DNA from 4 places in the Streptomyces sp. NPDC104814 genome. Region 2 is predicted to be linked to each of the others. Evidence: riboswitches for the same ligand, from Rfam matches in the RefSeq annotation. Region 2 holds a riboswitch; each other region holds the start of a gene.
The links. A riboswitch is a leader RNA that binds a small molecule or an ion and turns the genes downstream of it on or off. The one in region 2 is predicted to bind cyclic di-AMP.
Positions count from the first base shown of each region.

Region 1: it holds a riboswitch for cyclic di-AMP, as region 2 does, so the genes downstream of both, ACZ64A_RS19110 (transglycosylase SLT domain-containing protein) here and ACZ64A_RS00485 (M23 family metallopeptidase) in region 2, are expected to answer to the same signal.
Region 3: it holds a riboswitch for cyclic di-AMP, as region 2 does, so the genes downstream of both, ACZ64A_RS03615 (M23 family metallopeptidase) here and ACZ64A_RS00485 (M23 family metallopeptidase) in region 2, are expected to answer to the same signal.
Region 4: it holds a riboswitch for cyclic di-AMP, as region 2 does, so the genes downstream of both, ACZ64A_RS32310 (M23 family metallopeptidase) here and ACZ64A_RS00485 (M23 family metallopeptidase) in region 2, are expected to answer to the same signal.

Region 1 is NZ_JBVJOL010000005.1:166,741-171,387, forward strand. Features, by position in the region: gene ACZ64A_RS19100 (FAD-dependent oxidoreductase) at 98-1,300, shown strand; gene ACZ64A_RS19105 (HAD family hydrolase) at 1,524-2,330, shown strand; gene ACZ64A_RS19110 (transglycosylase SLT domain-containing protein) at 2,339-2,830, opposite strand; cyclic di-AMP (ydaO/yuaA leader) riboswitch at 2,834-3,018, opposite strand; gene ACZ64A_RS19115 (polyprenyl synthetase family protein) at 3,608-4,618, shown strand.
Region 2 is NZ_JBVJOL010000001.1:120,773-125,419, forward strand. Features, by position in the region: gene ACZ64A_RS00475 (M16 family metallopeptidase) at 1-843, shown strand, start outside; gene ACZ64A_RS00480 (M16 family metallopeptidase) at 840-2,228, shown strand; cyclic di-AMP (ydaO/yuaA leader) riboswitch at 2,464-2,617, shown strand; gene ACZ64A_RS00485 (M23 family metallopeptidase) at 2,630-3,373, shown strand; gene ACZ64A_RS00490 (GntR family transcriptional regulator) at 3,586-4,278, shown strand; gene ACZ64A_RS00495 (HPr family phosphocarrier protein) at 4,479-4,647, opposite strand, start outside.
Region 3 is NZ_JBVJOL010000001.1:865,836-870,482, forward strand. Features, by position in the region: gene ACZ64A_RS03600 (helix-turn-helix domain-containing protein) at 131-751, shown strand; gene ACZ64A_RS03605 (DUF6126 family protein) at 748-870, shown strand; gene ACZ64A_RS03610 (tyrosine-protein phosphatase) at 917-1,714, opposite strand; cyclic di-AMP (ydaO/yuaA leader) riboswitch at 2,182-2,337, shown strand; gene ACZ64A_RS03615 (M23 family metallopeptidase) at 2,343-3,251, shown strand; gene ACZ64A_RS03620 (SGNH/GDSL hydrolase family protein) at 3,500-4,285, shown strand; gene ACZ64A_RS03625 (TetR/AcrR family transcriptional regulator) at 4,437-4,647, opposite strand, start outside.
Region 4 is NZ_JBVJOL010000012.1:235,759-240,405, reverse strand. Features, by position in the region: gene ACZ64A_RS32320 (PrsW family intramembrane metalloprotease) at 1-370, shown strand, start outside; gene ACZ64A_RS32315 (aldo/keto reductase) at 393-1,337, opposite strand; gene ACZ64A_RS32310 (M23 family metallopeptidase) at 1,546-2,577, opposite strand; cyclic di-AMP (ydaO/yuaA leader) riboswitch at 2,589-2,745, opposite strand; gene ACZ64A_RS32305 (PP2C family protein-serine/threonine phosphatase) at 2,987-4,108, opposite strand.

The sequences.
Region 1 (4,647 bases), on a different contig from region 2:
ACGAAGTGACGACACCACGAAGTGACGACACCGAGAGGTGACGCCACCGTGACGACACACCGCGAAGTGACGACATGACGTCCTGGGGAGGGACTTCGTGAACCAACCGGTAGCAGTCCTCGGGGCAGGCCCCTTCGGCCTGTCCACCGCCGCCCATCTGCGCGCCCGTGGCGTGCCCGTCCGCGTCTTCGGCGACCCCATGGTCAGCTGGCGCGACAACATGCCCGCGGGCATGCTCCTGAAGTCGACCCCCGCGGCCTCCAGCATCGACTGCCCCCAGCGCGGGCACACCCTCGCCGACTACTGCGACGCGGCCGGCATCCGGCGGCTGGTGAACGACGAGGACATCATTCCCGTGGAAACGTTCATCGCCTACGGCGAGTGGTTCCAGCAGAAGCTGGTGCCCGAGCTGGAGCGGGTGCGGGTGGTGTCCGTGGACCGGCGCACCGGGGGCGGCTTCGAGCTGAAGCTGGACTCCGGGGAGCAGTTCACCGCGCGGGCCGTCGTCGTGGCCACCGGGCTGTCCGGCCTGTCCCACCTGCCCCGCGAGCTGGCCGCGGCCGCGCCGGACGGGCCCGCCGCCACGGCGCCCGTCTCGCACAGTTCCCAGCACCACGACCTGACCCGCTTCGCCGGCCGGGAACTGATCGTCGTCGGCGCCGGACAGTCCGCGCTGGAGACGGCGGCGCTCGCCGCCGAGGCCGGGGCCCGGGTGCGGGTGGTGGCCCGCGGCCGGGGCCGGGTCGCGTTCGGCGCGGCCCCCTGGGACCAGCCCCGGCTGCGCCCCGAGTCGCCGTTCGGCCGGGCCTGGTCGCTGTGGGCGCTGAGCTATTACCCGCATCCCTACCGCTATCTGCCCGCCGAGATACGCCACTACCTGGTCCGCCGGGTCCTCGGCCCGCTCGGCGCCTGGTGGCTGCGCGAGCGCTTCTCGGGGAAGGTGCAGGTCAGCGAGGTGCAGCGGATCGTGCGGGCGGAGCCGACGGGCGAGGGCGCCACCCTCACCGTGCGCAGCCACACCGGCCGCACCGAGCGGCTGGCCGCCGACCACGTCATCGCGGCCACCGGCTACCGGGTGAACATCGCGGCGATGGACTTCCTCGGCCACGGGCTGCGCACCACCCTCGCCACCAGCCGCGGCACCCCCAGGCTCGGCGCCGGGTACGTCTCGTCGGTCCCCGGCCTGTACTTCACGGGTCTGCCGGCGGCCGGGTCGTACGGCCCGGTGATGCGGTTCGTGTGCGGCACGGAGTTCGCCTCGCCGCGCCTGGCCCGCCACCTGGTGGCGGCACACGGCTGAGGGGCGAACCACGGGCGTGGCGGTCCGGCGGGCGCGGCGGGCCGGTCCGGCGGGCGCGGTGGTCCGGTCGATCCTTCCGCGCGTGCCGCCGGGCCGGGAAACCGGCGATGAGCCCGGGTGGGCCGGCCGCCTCGGCGGCCTCCGCATCCCTGCCGGAACCCGGGCCGGAGGAGGCCGGATCGGGCGGTGAACGGGTGCCCCGCGGGGTCCGTATTCTCTGATCATGGCCGCACCCCTCGCATATGCCCTCATTGCCACTGACCTGGACGGAACGCTGCTGCGCGGCGACGACACGCTCTCCGACCGGTCCCGGGCCGCGCTCGCGCGGGTGGCGAAGGCCGGCGCGCGCCACCTTGTGGTGACGGGCCGCCCGGCGCCCCGGGTACGGCCGCTGCTGGAGGACCTCGGCTGCACGGGGCTCGCGGTGTGCGGCCAGGGCGCGCAGGTGTACGACGCGGGGGCCGGCCGTCTGCTGTGGTCGGTGACCCTCGACCGGGAGCTGGCCGAGACCGCGCTCGGCAAGATCGAGGCCGAGGTGGGGGAGGTGTACGCCGCCGTCGACCAGGACGGCGTGGACGGGCTGACGCTGATCGAGCCCGGCTACCGGATGCCGCACCCGACGCTGCCGGCGGTGCGGGTCGGGCGGCGCGACGATCTGTGGGGCGAGCCGATCAGCAAGGTGCTGCTGCGCCATCCCGAGCTGTCCGACGACGAGCTGGCGGCGACGGCGCGCGCGGTGGTCGGTTCCCTGGCGACGGTGACCATGTCGGGGCCGGGGACGGTGGAGCTGCAGCCGTGCGGTGTCACCAAGGCGACGGGGCTCGCGCTGGCGGCCGGCCATCTCGGGCTGGGCGCCGAGCGGGCGCTCGCGTTCGGGGACATGCCGAACGACATCCCGATGTTCGCCTGGGCCGCCCGCGGGGTGGCCATGGCCAACGCCCATCCGGAGCTGAAGGCCGTGGCCGACGAGGTCACCATGTCGAACGAGGACGACGGCATCGCCGTCGTCCTCGAGCGGTTGTTCCCGTGAAGTGCGGCCTAGTAGGCGCTGAACACGTTGTCGATCGAGCCGTAGCGGGCTGCCGCGTAGTTGCAGGCCGCGGTGATGTTGGCGATCGGGTCGTACGGGTCCATGGAGGTGCCGGACACGTGGTAGGCGAGGAACGTCGGGTCGATCACCTGGAGCAGGCCCTTGGACGGGGTGCCGGCGGCCGCGTTGGAGTCCCACAGGTTGATGGCGGCGGGGTTGCCGGAGGACTCGCGGATGATGTTGCGGTAGATCCCGTCGTAGGTGCCCGGGATGCCGTGCTGGGACATGATGGCCAGCGACTGGCGGATCCAGCCGTCGAGGTTGTTCGGGTAGGCCGAGTTGGCGGCCGTGATCACGGTGGCGCTGGCCGGGGTGGCGGCGGAGGCGCTGGTCGCGCCGAAGAGCGGCAGCGCGAGGGCGGCGGCACCGGTGCCGGCGACGGCGAGGGTGCGGACGAGGCGGGACGTGCGGGTGCGGCGGTGCTGACCGGCAGCAGACATGACGAAGTTCCTCTCCGGCGCCTGCGAGGTGAGCTGTCGGGTTCGGGCTGGAGATGCCCGGCCGGCCGCGGATGCGGCACGGCTTCACCCCGAGCCGGTCCGGGGCGTCGTCGGGGTGACGACGTCCGGCTCGGCGACTTACCTGGGTCCCCCGCTCCTGCCGTACACGGATGAGTTGGTCCGATGGTGGATGCCGGACGGCGGCAGGATTAGGCGTCCATCCGACAGGCCGGGAAGTTATGCGAGAGCTGATGCCGGGAACAAGTACCGGTTTCACCTAATGCCCTGGTTGACCTTGGTCCGGGGCGTTTGGGCTGCTTGATCCTTTGTGATCGTCTAGGCCCAACTTGCTTGTGAGGGCTGGTTAAACGCGGGGCGGACGGACAGGAGACCGACGAGAGGCTCGCGTGACCCAATTCACTGGTGTCACAGGGGAAACACATTTGGTACCAAGGTGACCAAGGTGGATCGGCTGATTAATTACGGCAAAACGGGCAGTCGGGTCGTGTTGTGGCACGGTGGGGCGGGGTCTGTCGCCGAGGGTGGGGGTGGTCTTCGCGGTGGTCTTCGCGACACGAGCATGGTTGATATCGGTACTTTTCGGTTGATCAGATTTGATCGATAAACATATCGGGCGCGATCCGATACCGCCTGGCCTGTAACCGTGGGCGCTATCGGTGATCGAAACGTGACCGGATACGCTGACTTGAGTGATGTCAGCGACCTATCGACAAACCGTGTAATCGCCAACCGGCACCAGCAGACAGGAGACCCCTCGTGACCGTCGTCGGGCCGTTCGGGCTTAGCGTGCGGGACCAGGCTCTCGAGGCCGATGTCCAGGCCGGATTGGCGGCTGTCGAGGAAGGGCTGCTCGAGGCCACCAAGAGCGAGGTTCCCTTCATCACGGAGGCCGCGCAGCACCTGGTGCGGGCGGGCGGGAAGCGGTTCCGGCCGCTGCTCGTGATGCTGGCGGCGCAGTTCGGGGACCCGTATGCGCCGGGTGTCGTGCCGTCGGCGGTCGTGGTCGAGCTGACCCACCTGGCGACGCTCTACCACGACGACGTCATGGACGAGGCCGCCGTACGGCGCGGGGTGCCCAGCGCGAACACGCGGTGGGGTAACTCGGTCGCCGTACTGACCGGCGACTTCCTCTTCGCGCGGGCCTCGCAGATCCTCGCCGACCTCGGGCCCGAGGCGGTGCGGGTGCAGGCGCTGGCGTTCGAGCGGCTGGTCACCGGGCAGATCCTGGAGACCGCGGGCCCGCAGGACGGGCGCGACCCGGTCGACCACTACCTCGAGGTGCTCGGCGGCAAGACGGGGTCACTGGTGGCGGTGTCGTGCCGGTTCGGCGCGATGATGTCCGGCGCCGACGAGACGGTCGTGGACGTGCTGACGCAGTACGGGGAGCGGCTGGGCGTGGCCTTCCAGCTGGCGGACGACGTACTCGACATCGCCTCCGACTCGCACGAGTCCGGCAAGACGCCGGGGACGGATCTTCGCGAGGGCATCCCGACACTCCCGGTGCTGCGGCTGCGGGAGCGGGCCGAGCGGCTCGGGCTGCCGGAGGACCGCGCCCTGTGCGAGCTGCTGGACTCCGATCTGAGCGACGACGCGCGACACGCGGAGGCGCTGACCGCGCTGCGGGCGCACCCCGCGCTGGAGCAGGCGCGGCGCGACACCGTCCGCTACGCCGAGGAGGCGCGGGCCGCGCTGGCGCCGCTGCGGGAGTGCGGCGCCAAGGCGGCGCTGATTGAGCTGTGCGACGCGGTGGTGCACCGGGCGGGCTGAGGGCCGCCGTCCGCCCCGTTCGTTCTCCG
Region 2 (4,647 bases):
GCGGCCACCCTGGAGGACGCGCGCCAGTTCTTCCGCACCTACTACGCGCCGAACAACGCGGTCCTGTCCATCGTCGGCGACATCGACCCGCAGCAGACCCTCGCCTGGGTCGAGAAGTACTTCGGTTCCATCGCCTCCCACGACGGCAAGCCCGAGCCGCGTGACGGCACGCTGCCCGACGTCATGGGCGGCCAGCTGCGCGAGGTCATCCACGAGGAAGTCCCGGCGCGCGCCCTGATGGGCGCCTACCGGCTGCCGCACGACGGCACACGCGCGTGCGACGCGGCCGACCTCGCGCTGACGATCCTCGGCGGCGGCGAGTCCTCCCGCCTGTACAACCGGCTGGTGCGCCGCGACCGCACGGCCGTCGCGGCCGGCTTCGGCCTGCTCCGGCTGGCCGGGGCGCCCTCGCTGGGCTGGCTGGACGTGAAGACCTCCGGTGACGTCGAGGTCCCGGTCATCGAGACCGCCATCGACGAGGAGCTCGCCCGGTTCGCCGCCGAGGGCCCCACCGCCGAGGAGATGGAACGCGCCCAGGCGCAGTTGGAGCGCGAGTGGCTGGACCGGCTCGGCACCGTCGCGGGCCGCGCCGACGAACTGTGCCGCTACGCGGTCCTGTTCGGCGACCCGCAGCTCGCCCTCACCGCCGTCCAGCGCGTGCTCGAGGTGACGCCCGAGGAGGTGCAGGAGGTCGCCAAGGCCCGCCTGCGCCCCGACAACCGCGCAGTGCTCGTGTACGAGCCGAAGACCCCGCAGGCCGCACCGGACGCCGACGTGCCCGAGGACCCGGAGCAGGAAGCGACCCTAGAGGCCGGCAACGACAACGAGGAGACGGCCAAGTGACCGAGCTCGCCACGATGGACTTCCACCCCCGGCCCCAGGCGGGCGAGGCCAAGCCGTGGGCGTTCCCGGCCCCCGAGCGCGGCACGCTCGACAACGGCCTGACGGTGCTGCGCTGCCACCGGCCCGGCCAGCAGGTCGTCGCCGTCGAGGTGCTCCTGGACGCTCCCCTGGACGCCGAGCCGGCCGGCCTGGACGGCGTCGCCACGATCATGGCGCGCGCCTTCTCCGAGGGCACCGACAAGCACTCCGCCGAGGAGTTCGCCGCCGAACTGGAGCGGGCCGGCGCCACCCTCGACGCGCACGCCGACCACCCGGGGGTCCGCCTCAGCCTGGAGGTGCCCGCCTCCCGGCTGGCCAAGGGCCTCGGCCTGCTCGCCGACGCCCTCAGGGCGCCCGCCTTCGCCGACAGCGAGATCGAACGGCTGGTGCGCAACCGCCTCGACGAGATCCCGCACGAGCTGGCCAGCCCCGCCCGGCGCGCCGCCAAGGAGCTGTCCAAGGAGCTCTTCCCGGCCTCCTCGCGCATGTCGCGCCCCCGGCAGGGCACCGAGGAGACGATCGCGGCCCTCGACGCGGCGGCCGTACGCGCCTTCTACGAGCGGCACGTGCGCCCCGCCACCGCGACCGCGGTGGTCGTCGGCGACCTGACCGGCCTCGACCTCGACGACCTGCTCGGCGACACCCTGGGCGCCTGGACGGGCTCACGCACCGAGCCGCGCCCCGTGCCCGCGGTGACGGCCGACGACACCGGCCGCGTCGTCATCGTCGACCGGCCGGGCGCCGTCCAGACGCAGCTGCTCATCGGCCGGATCGGCCCCGACCGGCACGACCGCGTCTGGCCCGCCCAGGTGCTCGGCACGTACTGCCTGGGCGGCACCCTCACCTCCCGCCTGGACCGGGTCCTGCGCGAGGAGAAGGGCTACACCTACGGCGTGCGCGCCTTCAGCCAGGTGCTGCGTTCCGCCCCCGACGGCACGGGCGCGGCGATGCTCGCCATCAGCGGCTCGGTGGACACGCCCAACACCGGCCCGGCGCTGGACGACCTCTTCACGGTGCTGCGCACCCTGGCGGAGGGCGGCCTGACCGACGCCGAGCGCGACGTCGCCGTGCAGAACCTCGTCGGGGTGGCCCCGCTGAAGTACGAGACCGCGGCAGCCGTCGCGGGCACGCTCGCCGACCAGGTCGAGCAGCATCTGCCCGACGACTACCAGGCGACGCTGTACCGGCAGTTGGCCGCGACCGGCACGGTGGAGGCCACGGCGGCGGTCGTGAACGCCTTCCCGGTGGACCGTCTGGTGACCGTGCTGGTCGGTGACGCGGCGCAGATCAAGGAGCCCGTCGAGGCCCTCGGCATCGGTGACGTCACCGTGGTGAGCGCGGAGTAGCCGCACATGCGCGTGGGGCCCTGGTGTCTGACGGAGCACCAGGGCCCCCGCCCTGTCCGCAGGTCTGTTTGTGATCGAAGGCGCTGCATCCCACATATGCCCGAATTGGGGCGGAGGTTGCCTGTCTGGCCTGTGGGATGGCTTACAAAACCCCTGATTCGTTTGAGGACTGAAGGTCGATCACCGTAGCTTCGTCCGGGCTGTTCGTCAGGCAGTGCGCCGCACCCGCGGCACCGGACAGTCATCGCCGAGTCCCCGTACGGCGCGAGCCAGGGGAGCCGGGGACCCACACGTCCCTGGGGTGAATCGGGCGCCCGAGAGGGGGCCCGTAGGAGACCTTCCTGCTCCGAACCCGTCAGCTAACCCGGTAGGCGAGAGGGAAGGAAAGGACAAGCCGCCACATGGCGTTCGTCAGCGCCACCGGGAAGCACCGTCGTCCCAGCCGGATGAAGCGCACCACCGCGCAGGCCGCGGGTATCGCCGCGCTCACCACCACCGGCGTCATCGGCGCCCTCGCGGCGCCCGCCCTCGCCGCCGACAGCTCCGCCGAGCAGACCGGTCTGCTCCCCGTCATCAGCGTCGACGACGCCGTCGCCGCGCAGATCGACGCCCAGGCCGAGGCCCAGAAGCAGGCCGCCGAGCAGGCGGCCATCGAGCAGGCCGCTCGCGAGGCCGCCGCCGCGCGGGCCCACGAGGCCAAGGAGCGGGCCGCCCGCGAGGCCGAGCGCAAGCGCCTCACCACCTTCGTGGCCCCGATCGCGCACTCCTACGTCTCCACCGGCTACGAGGCCAGCAGCTCCCTGTGGTCCTCCGGCCACCACACCGGCATCGACTTCCACGCCGCCACCGGCACCACGGTCCACGCCGTGGGCTACGGCACCGTCGTCGAGACCGGCTGGGGCGGCGCCTACGGCAACCAGATCGTCATCCGCATGCACGACGGCACGTACACCCAGTACGGGCACCTGTCGTCCATCGGCGTCGTGGTGGGCCAGCAGGTCGTCGCCGGCCAGCAGATCGGCCTGTCCGGCGACACCGGCAACACCACCGGCCCGCACCTGCACTTCGAGGCGCGCACCAGCCCCGAGTACGGCTCCGACATGGACCCGGTCGCCTACCTGCGCGCGCACGGAGTGAACGTCTGACACGCGAGAACGGCACCAGCCCCGCAAAGCCCCGGCGTACCGCGCCGGGGCTTTCGCCGTTTCCCCGCGCCTCGCCCCGGAGAAATCCGGCGAGGTGACCAAAAAATATCCATGGAATCCGCTCCGCCATCGGAAATGGCGTCCCCTTGGAATAGAGTCACGAAAACGCGTCCATCGTCGGCGTTTCACGGGGCCCGAAGCGGAGGTCGGACATGCGCATTCCGGCGCACTCGGTGTGCACGGCGATCCGGGACGACATCGTCGCCGGTGTCCATGAGCGCGGCAGCCGGCTCACCGAGGAAGTGCTGGCCCGCCGCTACGGCGTCTCCCGGGTGCCCGTGCGAGAGGCGCTGCGCACCCTGGAGGCCGAGGGGTTCGTCGTGACGCGACGGCACGCGGGCGCGTGCGTGGCCGAACCCACCGAGCAGGAAGCGGCCGACCTGCTGGAGATGCGGATGCTGCTGGAGCCGCTCGGCGCTGCCCGCGCCGCCCAGCGACGCACCGAGGCGCATCTGAAGGTGCTGCGCGGCCTGGTGCGGCTCGGCCAGGAACGGGCCAAGCAGGGCACCGGCGACGAGCTGCGCTCCCTGGGCGGCTGGTTCCACGAGACGCTCGTGCAGGCGTGCGGGAGCCCGGCGCTGACCGCCACGCTCACCCAGCTGCGCCACAAGATCGCCTGGATGTACGCCGTGGAGCCGTCGGCCGACCCCGTCCGGACCTGGGCCGAGCACGGCGCCCTCGCGGACGCGGTGGCGCGCGGCGACGGGGAGCGGGCCCGGGCCGTCGCGGCCCTGCACGCCGAACGCTCCGCCGGCGCGTATCGGCTGCGCCGCTTCGGTGGGGAGCGAGCCGAGCCGGTGAGGAGTTCGCAACATCCCGTAAACACATCGGGCCCACGGCATTAACGCGAGCGCCGTATACAAAGAGAGGGACACGTGAGCCCGCTGAAAGGGCTGCCCTTTTCGCATTTCTCGTTCGCGCCGCACATTTCCTCCGGGGTTCGCGGAGGGTGGAAAAAGGAAGCCGCGCCGGCCTCGAAAGGCCGACGCGGCTTCTTTGTGCGTGAATCAGACCCTCAGGCGTGACTCAAGCGGCCGTGCGGGACTCAGACGGTCTCGGGGAGCTCCTCGAGGCCCTCGGAGACCAGCTTCGCCAGACGGTCCAGGGCGGCGTCCGCGCCCTCGGCGTCGGAGGCGAGGACGATCTCCTCGCCACCCTGGGCGCCCAGGCCGAGGACGGCCAGCATGGAGGCCGCGTTGACGGGGGTGCCGCCG
Region 3 (4,647 bases), 750 kb from region 2:
CGTGGGCGGCTCGGGCGTGGGCCAGGCGCTCCGCGAGCGGTCAGCGGGTGGCGGACCGGTCGGCGGCGGCCGCTTTGCCTCTGAGGCAAGAGATTTGCCGCAGAGGCAAATCCGCGGCTCAATGGGAGGCATGAGCTCCTCCGAGTCCCCTGCGGAACCGGCCGGCGACCTGCCCGCGGTGGCCCCGCAGCTGCGGTCCCTGCGCCGCCGCGCCGGCCTCACCCTGGAGGCCGCCGCCCGCGAGGCCGGTCTGTCCCCGGCCCATCTGTCCCGTCTGGAGACCGGACAGCGCCAGCCATCCCTGCCGATGCTGCTCGCGCTGGCCCGTATCTACAGTACGACCGTCTCGGAGCTGCTCGGCGAGAACGTCGCCGAGCGGGACGCCGTGGTGCGCGGCGCGGACATGGAGCCGACGGCGGCCGGCGGCTGGACGTACCGGCAGGCCGGCGCGCCCGGCCGCGGTATGCAGGCCCTGCGGGTGCAGGTGCCGTACGGCGCGCAGGGGGACATCGTGCGCGTGCACCCCGGCGAGGAGTGGCTGTACGTCCTCGCCGGACGGCTCAGGCTGCGCCTCGGGGACACCACCCACCGGCTCGGCCCGGGGGACAGCGCGCACTTCGACTCGCTGACCCCGCACCGGATCGCCGCCGAGGACCCCGGCGGTCTGGAGCTCCTGTTCGTCCACACCCTGCTGCAGAGCCCCACGGCCACGCTGTGCCTGGGGCCCGCCCACCCTGGAGAGGCACGATGAGCAACTTCGAGGAGAAGTTCCCCCGGACCCTGTGGATCCGGCTCATCATCTACATCGCCGTCGGACACGTCCTGGCCGGGTTCATCTGGCTGCTGTTCGAGCTGGGCGCCAACCGATAGGTCCCCCCGCCGCCGGCGCCGCCGGCGCCGCCGCGCCGTCCCGCCGTCAGTCGAGCAGGCGTGCCCGCAGCCGCTCCCGGCCCGCGGGGGTGAGCCCGAGCCCCTGCTCCAGGTAGGCGTCGACGCCGCCCCAGGTCTCCTCGATGGTCTCCATGGCCGCCGTCAGGTACTCGGCGCGCGCGTCGAAGAGCGGGCTGAGCAGTTCCATCACCTCGGGGGTGTAGGCCGACTCCGCCGAGCCGCTGCGGCGCACCTTGTACCGGCGGTGCTTCTCGTTGGACTTCAGGTAGTCCTCGACGATGGCGTCCTTCTCCACGCCCAGGGCGAGCAGGGTGACCGCTATCGACAGCCCCGCGCGGTCCTTGCCCGCGGCGCAGTGCATCAGGGCCGGGACGCTGTCCTCGGCGAGCGCGTGCAGCACCCGGGAGTGCTCGCCGGTGCGCTCCTTGATGATCGTGCGGTAGGAGGCGATCATCCGGTTCGCGCCCTTGCCGTCGGCGAGGATGCCGCGCAGCTGGTCGAGATCGCCGTCGCGCACCATCTTCCAGAACTCGGCGCCGTCCGCCGGGTCCGACAGCGGCAGGTTGACGTTGCGCACGCCCGGCAGCTCGACGTCCGGGCCCTCCAGCTTCTGGTCGGCCGCGTTGCGGAAGTCGAAGATCGTGTGCAGCCCCAGGGAGGAGAGGTACACCGTGTCCTCGGGCGTCGCGTGGGCGAGGTGGCCGCTGCGGAACAGCACGCCGTGCCGCACCCGCCGCCCGTCGACCGTGGGCAGGCCGCCCACGTCTCGGAAGTTGCGCACTCCGGTCAGCTCGGGTTCGGTCGACGGCACCTGCTGCGTCACGAAGGGCTCCTCCCGCTCGTGCCCGCCGACACGGCTCGAATGGCCGACGGGCTGCCCTTCGACGATACGACATGGATTCCCGGGGCAACCGGTTGTCCCCGCCTCCCCGGAGACGGCACTCGAATGGGATGGATATCCGCCCACGTCACATCTGGGCCTTCTGCCCGAATTGGCGCCTTCGTTCCAACTCGCAATGAATTGAGGATCCCTGGAAGGTGGCCGCGTGAGGAGGGTCATAACCGTGACCGTCCGTCGTACGTCATGTCCACGTAATGATTGAGTATTTCCTGGTGAATTGACGAACCGACAGCAGATCCAATTCACACAGCGTGACGGCGTATTCCGGCATTGGATCACGAGAAGCGCCCGTTCACGCAACCTTTCGCTTGTCCCCGTGCGTCCTGCTCGCTTACGTTCCCCACGAAATCCGGACGGACGCCGAATCCTGCCGCCGTCCGGTGCACCGCACCCACCCACCCGACGCACGGCAGGAGCGGGGGACCCACAGGTACGACCGCCTGTTCCGGTTCCCGGAACGGCTATGGGGTGAAGCCGCGCCCAGCGCGGCCGGGCATCTCCAGCCCGAACCCGACAGCTCACCTCGCAGGCGCCGGAGAGGAAAAGCGCCATGCCCGCAAAGGGTAAGCACCGTCGTCCGAAGTCCCAGCGTTTCGCCCGTACGCTCGCCGTCGCCGGTACCGGTGGCGCCGCGCTCGCGCTGCCGCTCATGGGCGCCGCCGGTGCGCACGCGGCCACGCCGCAGACCGCCGCCCAGTCGGTGTCCGGCAAGGCCGTCCAGAGCCTGCCGTCCGAGGCGAAGAAGGCGCCGCAGTCCGGCGTGCGCGTCTACACCGTCAAGTCCGGCGACTACCTGTCGAGGATCGCGAACGAGCAGCACGTCGCCGGCGGCTGGAAGAAGCTTTACGACGACAACCGTGAGGCCGTCGGCAGCGACCCGTCGCTCATCCACCCCGGTCTGAAGCTGACCCTCGGCAAGAAGGCCGTCGCGTCGCACCACGCCGCCCCGTCGCACAAGAGCGAGGCGCCCGCGCACAAGTCCGCCGCGAAGGCCGCCGAGCCCGCGAAGGCCGAGGCCGCCAAGCCCGCCCAGCCCGCGAGCACCGCCTCCGGCTTCACCCTCCCGGTCACCGGCGCCACCATCGGCACCGCGTACCACACGCCCGGCAGCATGTGGGCCAGCGGGTACCACACGGGCGTCGACTTCGTCGTCCCGACCGGTACCACCGTCAAGGCCGTCGGCGCGGGCACCGTCGTCTCCGCCGGCTGGGGCGGCGCCTACGGCAACCAGGTCGTCGTCAAGCTGAACGACGGCTACTACGCCCAGTACGCGCACCTCTCGCAGATCTCCGTCTCGGCCGGCCAGAGCGTGACCGCGGGTCAGCAGCTCGGCCTGTCCGGCGCGACCGGCAACGTGACCGGCCCGCACCTGCACTTCGAGATCCGCACCACGCCGAACTACGGCTCCGACGTCGACCCGGTCGCCTACCTGCGCGCCCACGGCGTCACCGTCGGCTGACCCCGCGCCGCCCCGGCGGCCACCCGCCTGACACGCCACCGAGGCCGGACCCCGATCCACGGGTGTCCGGCCTTCGGTGTGCCCGGACCGGCCGGGCACATGGCCGGGGCGGTTATTCCCGACACGGCCGGACACGTGGAGTGGCTTATCTCACCGTCCGTCAACCCCTGCCTACGGTCGCGTAGGTCACATTCAAGGGTGAATCATGGACGGCTGTGGCAGACGATTCGAAGAGTGACAGCAGAGCAGTGATCGGGTCGTACGTGGCGCTGGGGGACAGCTTCACCGAAGGCGTCGGAGACCCGGGCCCCGACGGGCAGTTCGTGGGCTGGGCCGACCGTTTCGCCGTACTCCTCGCCGACCGGCGGCCCGAGGGAGACTTCACCTACACGAACCTCGCGGTGCGCGGCAAACTCCTCGACCAGATCGTGGCCGACCAGGTCCCGAGGGCCGTCGAACTCGCCCCCGACCTCGTGTCGTTCTGTGCCGGCGGCAATGACATCATCCGGCCCGGCACCGACCCCGACGAGGTCGCCGAGCGGTTCGAGAGGGCGGTCGCGCAGCTCGCCGCCGTGGCCGGCACGGTCATGGTGACGACCGGCTTCGACACCCGGGGCGTCCCGCTCCTCAAGCACCTGCGCGGCAAGATCGCCACCTACAACGGGCACGTTCGGGCCATCGCCGACCGCTACGGATGCCCGGTGCTCGACCTGTGGTCGCTGAAGTCGGTGCAGGACCGGCGGGCCTGGGACGGCGACCGGCTGCACCTGTCGCCCGAGGGGCACACGCGGGTGGCGCTGCGGGCCGGCCAGGCGCTCGGCCTGAGGATCCCGGCCGACCCCGAGCAGCCCTGGCCGCCGCTGCCGCCGCGCGGCACGCTCGAGGTCCGGCGCGACGACGTCCACTGGGCGCGCGAGTACCTGGTGCCGTGGATCGGGCGGCGGCTGCGCGGCGAGTCCTCCGGCGACCATGTGACCGCCAAGGGCACGCTGTCCCCGGACGACATCAAGATGCGGATCGCGGCCGTCGCCTGAGCCGCGCGGAGAGGGGCGGCTGCCACGGGTGCGACCGCCCCTCGCCCGCCGTCAGGCCGGGAACGGCCCGTACAGCCCGGTGCGTGCAGTCGGTTCACGCCGGGCCCGGGACGCCGCTGCGAACCCCCGGGGTACGCTCCCCGGGTTCTGCTCACCGTCCTCCTGCGGTCAACGCCTCCCGGGTCAGCCCCAGTTCGCGGGCCAGCGCCTCGTCGACCCACTCCTGCGCCCGGATACGCGAGACCGTGCCGCCGTACGCGGTGAGCTGCACCGCCAGCCCGTCCAGCAGAGCCGTCAGCCGCAGCGCGGCGGCGGCCGGATCGGGACAGGTGAACTCGCCCGCGGCCACCCCCTGCGCGATC
Region 4 (4,647 bases), on a different contig from region 2:
GGTCGCGCGCTACGAGGCGTACGCGACGTCCCTGGCGTTCCTGCGGCACCGGGGCCGCCACGGCCGCGTCGGCGCCGACTTCGTCGTACGGGAGAGCGAGCTGCTGAACGAGGTGTGGCGGCTGCGCCGGCTGGCCCGCCCGGCGCTGGAGTACGCGGCCCGGGCGACCGCGCCGCCGGTGCCGGTGATGCTGCCGTGGCCCGCGCACCCGTGGCCGGCCCCCGGGGCGGCCCGGCCCCACCTGCCGTACGCCGCACCCACGGGGCACACCGCACCGACAGGGCACACCCCACCGGCGACGGGCTACGCGGGGCACTCCGGGTACGGCGTCCATCCGGCGTACCCGGCGTACAACCCCTACCGCTCCTAGCGGCCGCGCGGCGGGGCGCCGGTCAGGCCGACGCCTGCGTCAGCCGTGCCACCTCCGCCTCCGTCAGGGTCAGGTCGGCCACGCCGAGCAGCGCCGGGAGCTGGTCCGTGGTGCGCGCCGAGGCGATGGGGGCGGCGACCGTCGGCTGTGCGGCGAGCCAGGCGAGGGCGACCGTCGCGACGGGGGCGTCATGGGCCTGGGCGATCTCGTCCAGGGCGGTGAGGACCGCGCGGCCGCGCTCGGACCGCAGGTGCTGCGCGGCACCGCCCGCCCGCGGGCTGTCCACCGTCGCACCGGGACGGTACTTGCCGGTGAGGAAGCCGGAGGCCAGCGCGTAGTAGGGGACGGCGGCGAGACCGGCGCCGGCGGCGACGTCCTGGAGGCCGCCCTCGTAGGTGGCGCGCGAGACGAGGTTGTAGTGCGGCTGGAGCGCCACGTACCGGGCGAGGCCCTCGCGGTCGGAGAACTCCAGGGAGGCCCGCAGGCGCTCGGCGGAGATGTTGGAGGCGGCGATGTGCCGGACCTTGCCGGCCTTCACCAGCTCGTCCAGGGCGCCGATGATCTCCTCGACCGGCACCTCGGGCTTGTCGTAGTGGGTGTAGTAGACGTCGATGCGGTCGGTGCCCAGACGGCGCAGGGAGGCGTCGGCGGCGGCCTTGATGTTCTCGGCGTGCAGCCCCTGGTACTCGGGGTGCTGGCTGACCTTGGTGGCGATGACGACGTCGTCGCGGTTGCCGCGGGCCTTCATCCACCGGCCGATGATCGTCTCGGACTCCCCGCCCTGGTTGCCCGTGACCCAGGCGGAGTAGGAGTCGGCGGTGTCGACGAAGTTGCCGCCGGCGGCGGTGTAGGCGTCGAGGACGGCGAAGGAGGTCGTCTCGTCGGCGGTCCAGCCGAAGACGTTGCCGCCGAGGGCGAGCGGGAAGACCTCGAGGTCGGAGGTACCGAGCTTGCGAAGAGCAGTCATGCTCTGTGTCAACGACAGCGGTGGAGCGACCCATTCCGCACGGCAGCCGACAGCATGGGGACACCGGCCGGCAGTCCTGACGTCGGGGGGGTGCCGTCAGGACCGCCGGGGATCGGGGAGTCGTACCGGTGTCAGGGGTTCAGACCCGGTGTCAGGGGTCAGGATGGGGGTCGGGGGTGAGGCCCGGTGTCAGGGTTCAGACCCGGTGTCAGGGGTTGAGGCCCTTGTCCTGCAGCCACGCCATCGGGTCGATGCCGGAGGCCTGCCCGCCGGGGTGCACCTCCAGGTGCAGGTGCGGGCCGGTGACGTTGCCGGTGGCGCCCACGCGGCCGATGACGTCACCGGTGGCGACCTTCTGCCCGACGCTGACGCTGATCGAGGACTGGTGGCAGAACCACAGCTCGGTGCCGTCGTCGAGGGTCAGGATCGTGCGGTAGCCGTAGGAGCCGGCCCAGCCCGCCTCGGTGATCGTGCCGCTGTGGACGGCCTTGATCAGCGTGCCGGTGGGAGCGGCGAAGTCGAGGCCGGTGTGGTAGCCGGAGGACCACATGGAACCGGCCTGCCCGAAGCGGGAGGTGAGCGTGTACGAGGAGGTCGGCAGCGCGTACTGCTTGGCGAGCGCGGCCAGGCGCTCGGCCTCGGCCTTCTCCTTCGCCTCGGCCTCCGCCTTCTCCTTAGCGGCGGCGGCCTTGGCCGCGGCCTCCTTCTCGGCCTTGGCGGCGGCCTCGGCGGCCTGCTTGGCGACGGCGGCCTGGGCGGCGGCCTGCGCCTTGACGTCGACCTGGACCTGCTGCGACTCGGCCTGGGCCATGATCCGGTTGCGCAGCGCCTCACCGGCGTCGGAGGTGCCCTGCGCGGTGTCGGCGGAGCTGACGATGTCGCTGAGCGGGGTGGCGGAGCCCTGGGGCTTGTCGTCCTCGTGGTCGGAGATCAGCGAGCCGACCGAGGGCAGGTCGGGCATGGAGATGGAGACCGGCGGCTTGCCGGTCTGCGCGCTGGCCATGCCGCCCGCGCCGACGGCGGCGATGACACCGACGCCGAGGACGGTGGAGCTGCGGGCGAGTCCGCCGCGCTGCTTGGCGACGCGGTGCCGGCCGCGGACGGGACGGACGGACTCCTCAGTGGGGTTCCACTCCTCCCAAGGACCCTCGTCGGTGCGGTGACCGCCGTAGACCAAGGTCTCGGGGCCCTGCTGACTCGGCACGAACGGGGCTGTCGGGGCAGGCCGGTTGGACGCCACGCGGGCGTACTCCTTTCCTTCCGTCTCGCCTACCGGGTTAGCTGACGGGTTCGGAGCAGGAAGGTCTCCTACGCGCGTATACCGGCCGTCGACCGACGGCGGCTGACGCGAGATTCACCCCAAGGTGGTGGTTCCCCGGTTCCCTACGGGATTCGGCGCGTGAGCACGGAGCCGTCTCTTGTGACGGCTGGGACGACCGCGCTGCGTTATCGAACGTTAATAGACCCGGCGGCCGGATTCCAAGCCGTTCGTCTTGATCATTAACATTCTTGGCCTGGACTTTCAGGTCACGAGCGGGGCAAAAGGGGTGACTTGACCGCCCCTCAGACGTCACGTCCAAAACCTTGTTTTGGTGATGGTAAGTCAATTGTTATGCAGAGGGCGGTCGTCCGCTCACCCATCGTGACCCTCATGGCCGGCGGACGGCGAGCAGCGCCATGTCGTCCGCCATGCCGCCCCCGGAGTGCCGGCGCACATCCTTCGCGACCGCGGCGAGCAAGGCGCCGGGCGCGGTGACGACCCGTCCGGCGAGCCGTGCCTCGACCTCGTAGAAACGGCCGTGCCGGTCGCGGCTCTCGGAGAGGCCGTCGGTGTACAGCAGCAGGGTGGCGCCGCCGGGGAAGAGCACCTCCTCGGCCCGGTCCGGCCACGGGCCCAGCTCGCCCAGGCCGAGCGGCAGCGCGGGGTCCGCGGGCGCGAGCGCGCGCAGGGTGCCGTCGGCGTACAGCAGCACCGGCGGCGGATGACCGCGGTTGAGGACGCGGACGACACCGTCGGCGTGCGGGAGTTCGGCGAGGACGGCGGTGGTGAACCCCTCGAACGCGTCCAGCCCGTCGCGCCGGGCGCCCTCGCGGACCAGCGCCCGCTCCAGCCGCTGGGCTACCGCCTCCAACGTGGCCTCCTGCTCGGCGGCCTCCCGGAACGCCCCGATGACCACGGCCACGGCGGCCACCGCGCCCATGCCCTTGCCGCGCACGTCCCCGACGATCAGCCGGACGCCGTACGGGCTGTCCTGCACGGCGTACAGATCGCCGCCGATGAAGGCGTCGGCACGGGCGGCCTCGTAGCAGGCGGCGATCTGGAACCCACCGATCCGTTCGGCGGGTTCGGGCAGTACGGCGCGCTGGGCGGCCTCGGCGACCTCGCGCGCGGAGGCAAGCTGCTCGCTGCTGCGGCGCGCGAGGGCGTTGATCAGGACGGCCAGGACGGCGACCGTGGCGACCGTCACCAGCTCGGTGACGGCGTCCGTGTGCCAGACGATGCCGAGCGTCAGATGCAGCCCGAGCACGACGGCGACGGCGGCGAGCCCGGTGAGCACGGTGCCCCGGCGGCTGTAGAGCGGGGCGGCGACCAGGGGTGCGGCGGTGAAGAAGGGCACCGCGGTGAAGTCGGAGGGGGTGCAGTAGTCGTAGACCGCGCCGGCCGCGATGAGCAGCACCGGCAGGATTCGTACGAAGGCCCGCGCGAGGAAGATCCTGCGGCCCTCCTCGGGCCACGCCTCCCCACCGTCCCCGGGCCCGGGGTCCGGCACGGGGTCACCGGGCAGCCGAACGGCGGCCCGCGAGCCGGGGCCGAGGGCGGAGGCTGGGGCCGGTCCGTCGGCACCCGGGTCCGGGGCGCACCCGCGGGCCGTGGAGCCGATCCCCGCGCCGGGAACCCATCCTTCGGCCAGGGCGCCCGTCCCGGCCTCGGGCACGCGCCTGCCGGTCCGGGGGTACGGCCCGTCGTCCGTCGCGTCACCAGGCCGCACCGCTCGTCTCCCACCGTCCCTGTCCGCCGTCGTCCCGCCCGTCCAGCGTTGCCGGTGCGGGCGCGGGCGGCGAGCGGTGAGAGCCGTCCGGATGACGCCGGGGGGCGGCGGCGGGGGCCGGGAGTGGCGCGGCCGAACGGCGGCGGCGGGCACGCGGCGGCGGCGCGGCCGAACGGCGGCGGCGGGCACGCGGCGGCGGCGCGGCCGAACGGCGGCGGCGGGCACGCGGCGGCGGCGTGGCCGACGTTCCAGAAACACGAAGGAGCCGAGCGGCAGCCGAGTCGACCGGCGCAAAAACCGAGGGCCGGAAACCTTTCGGC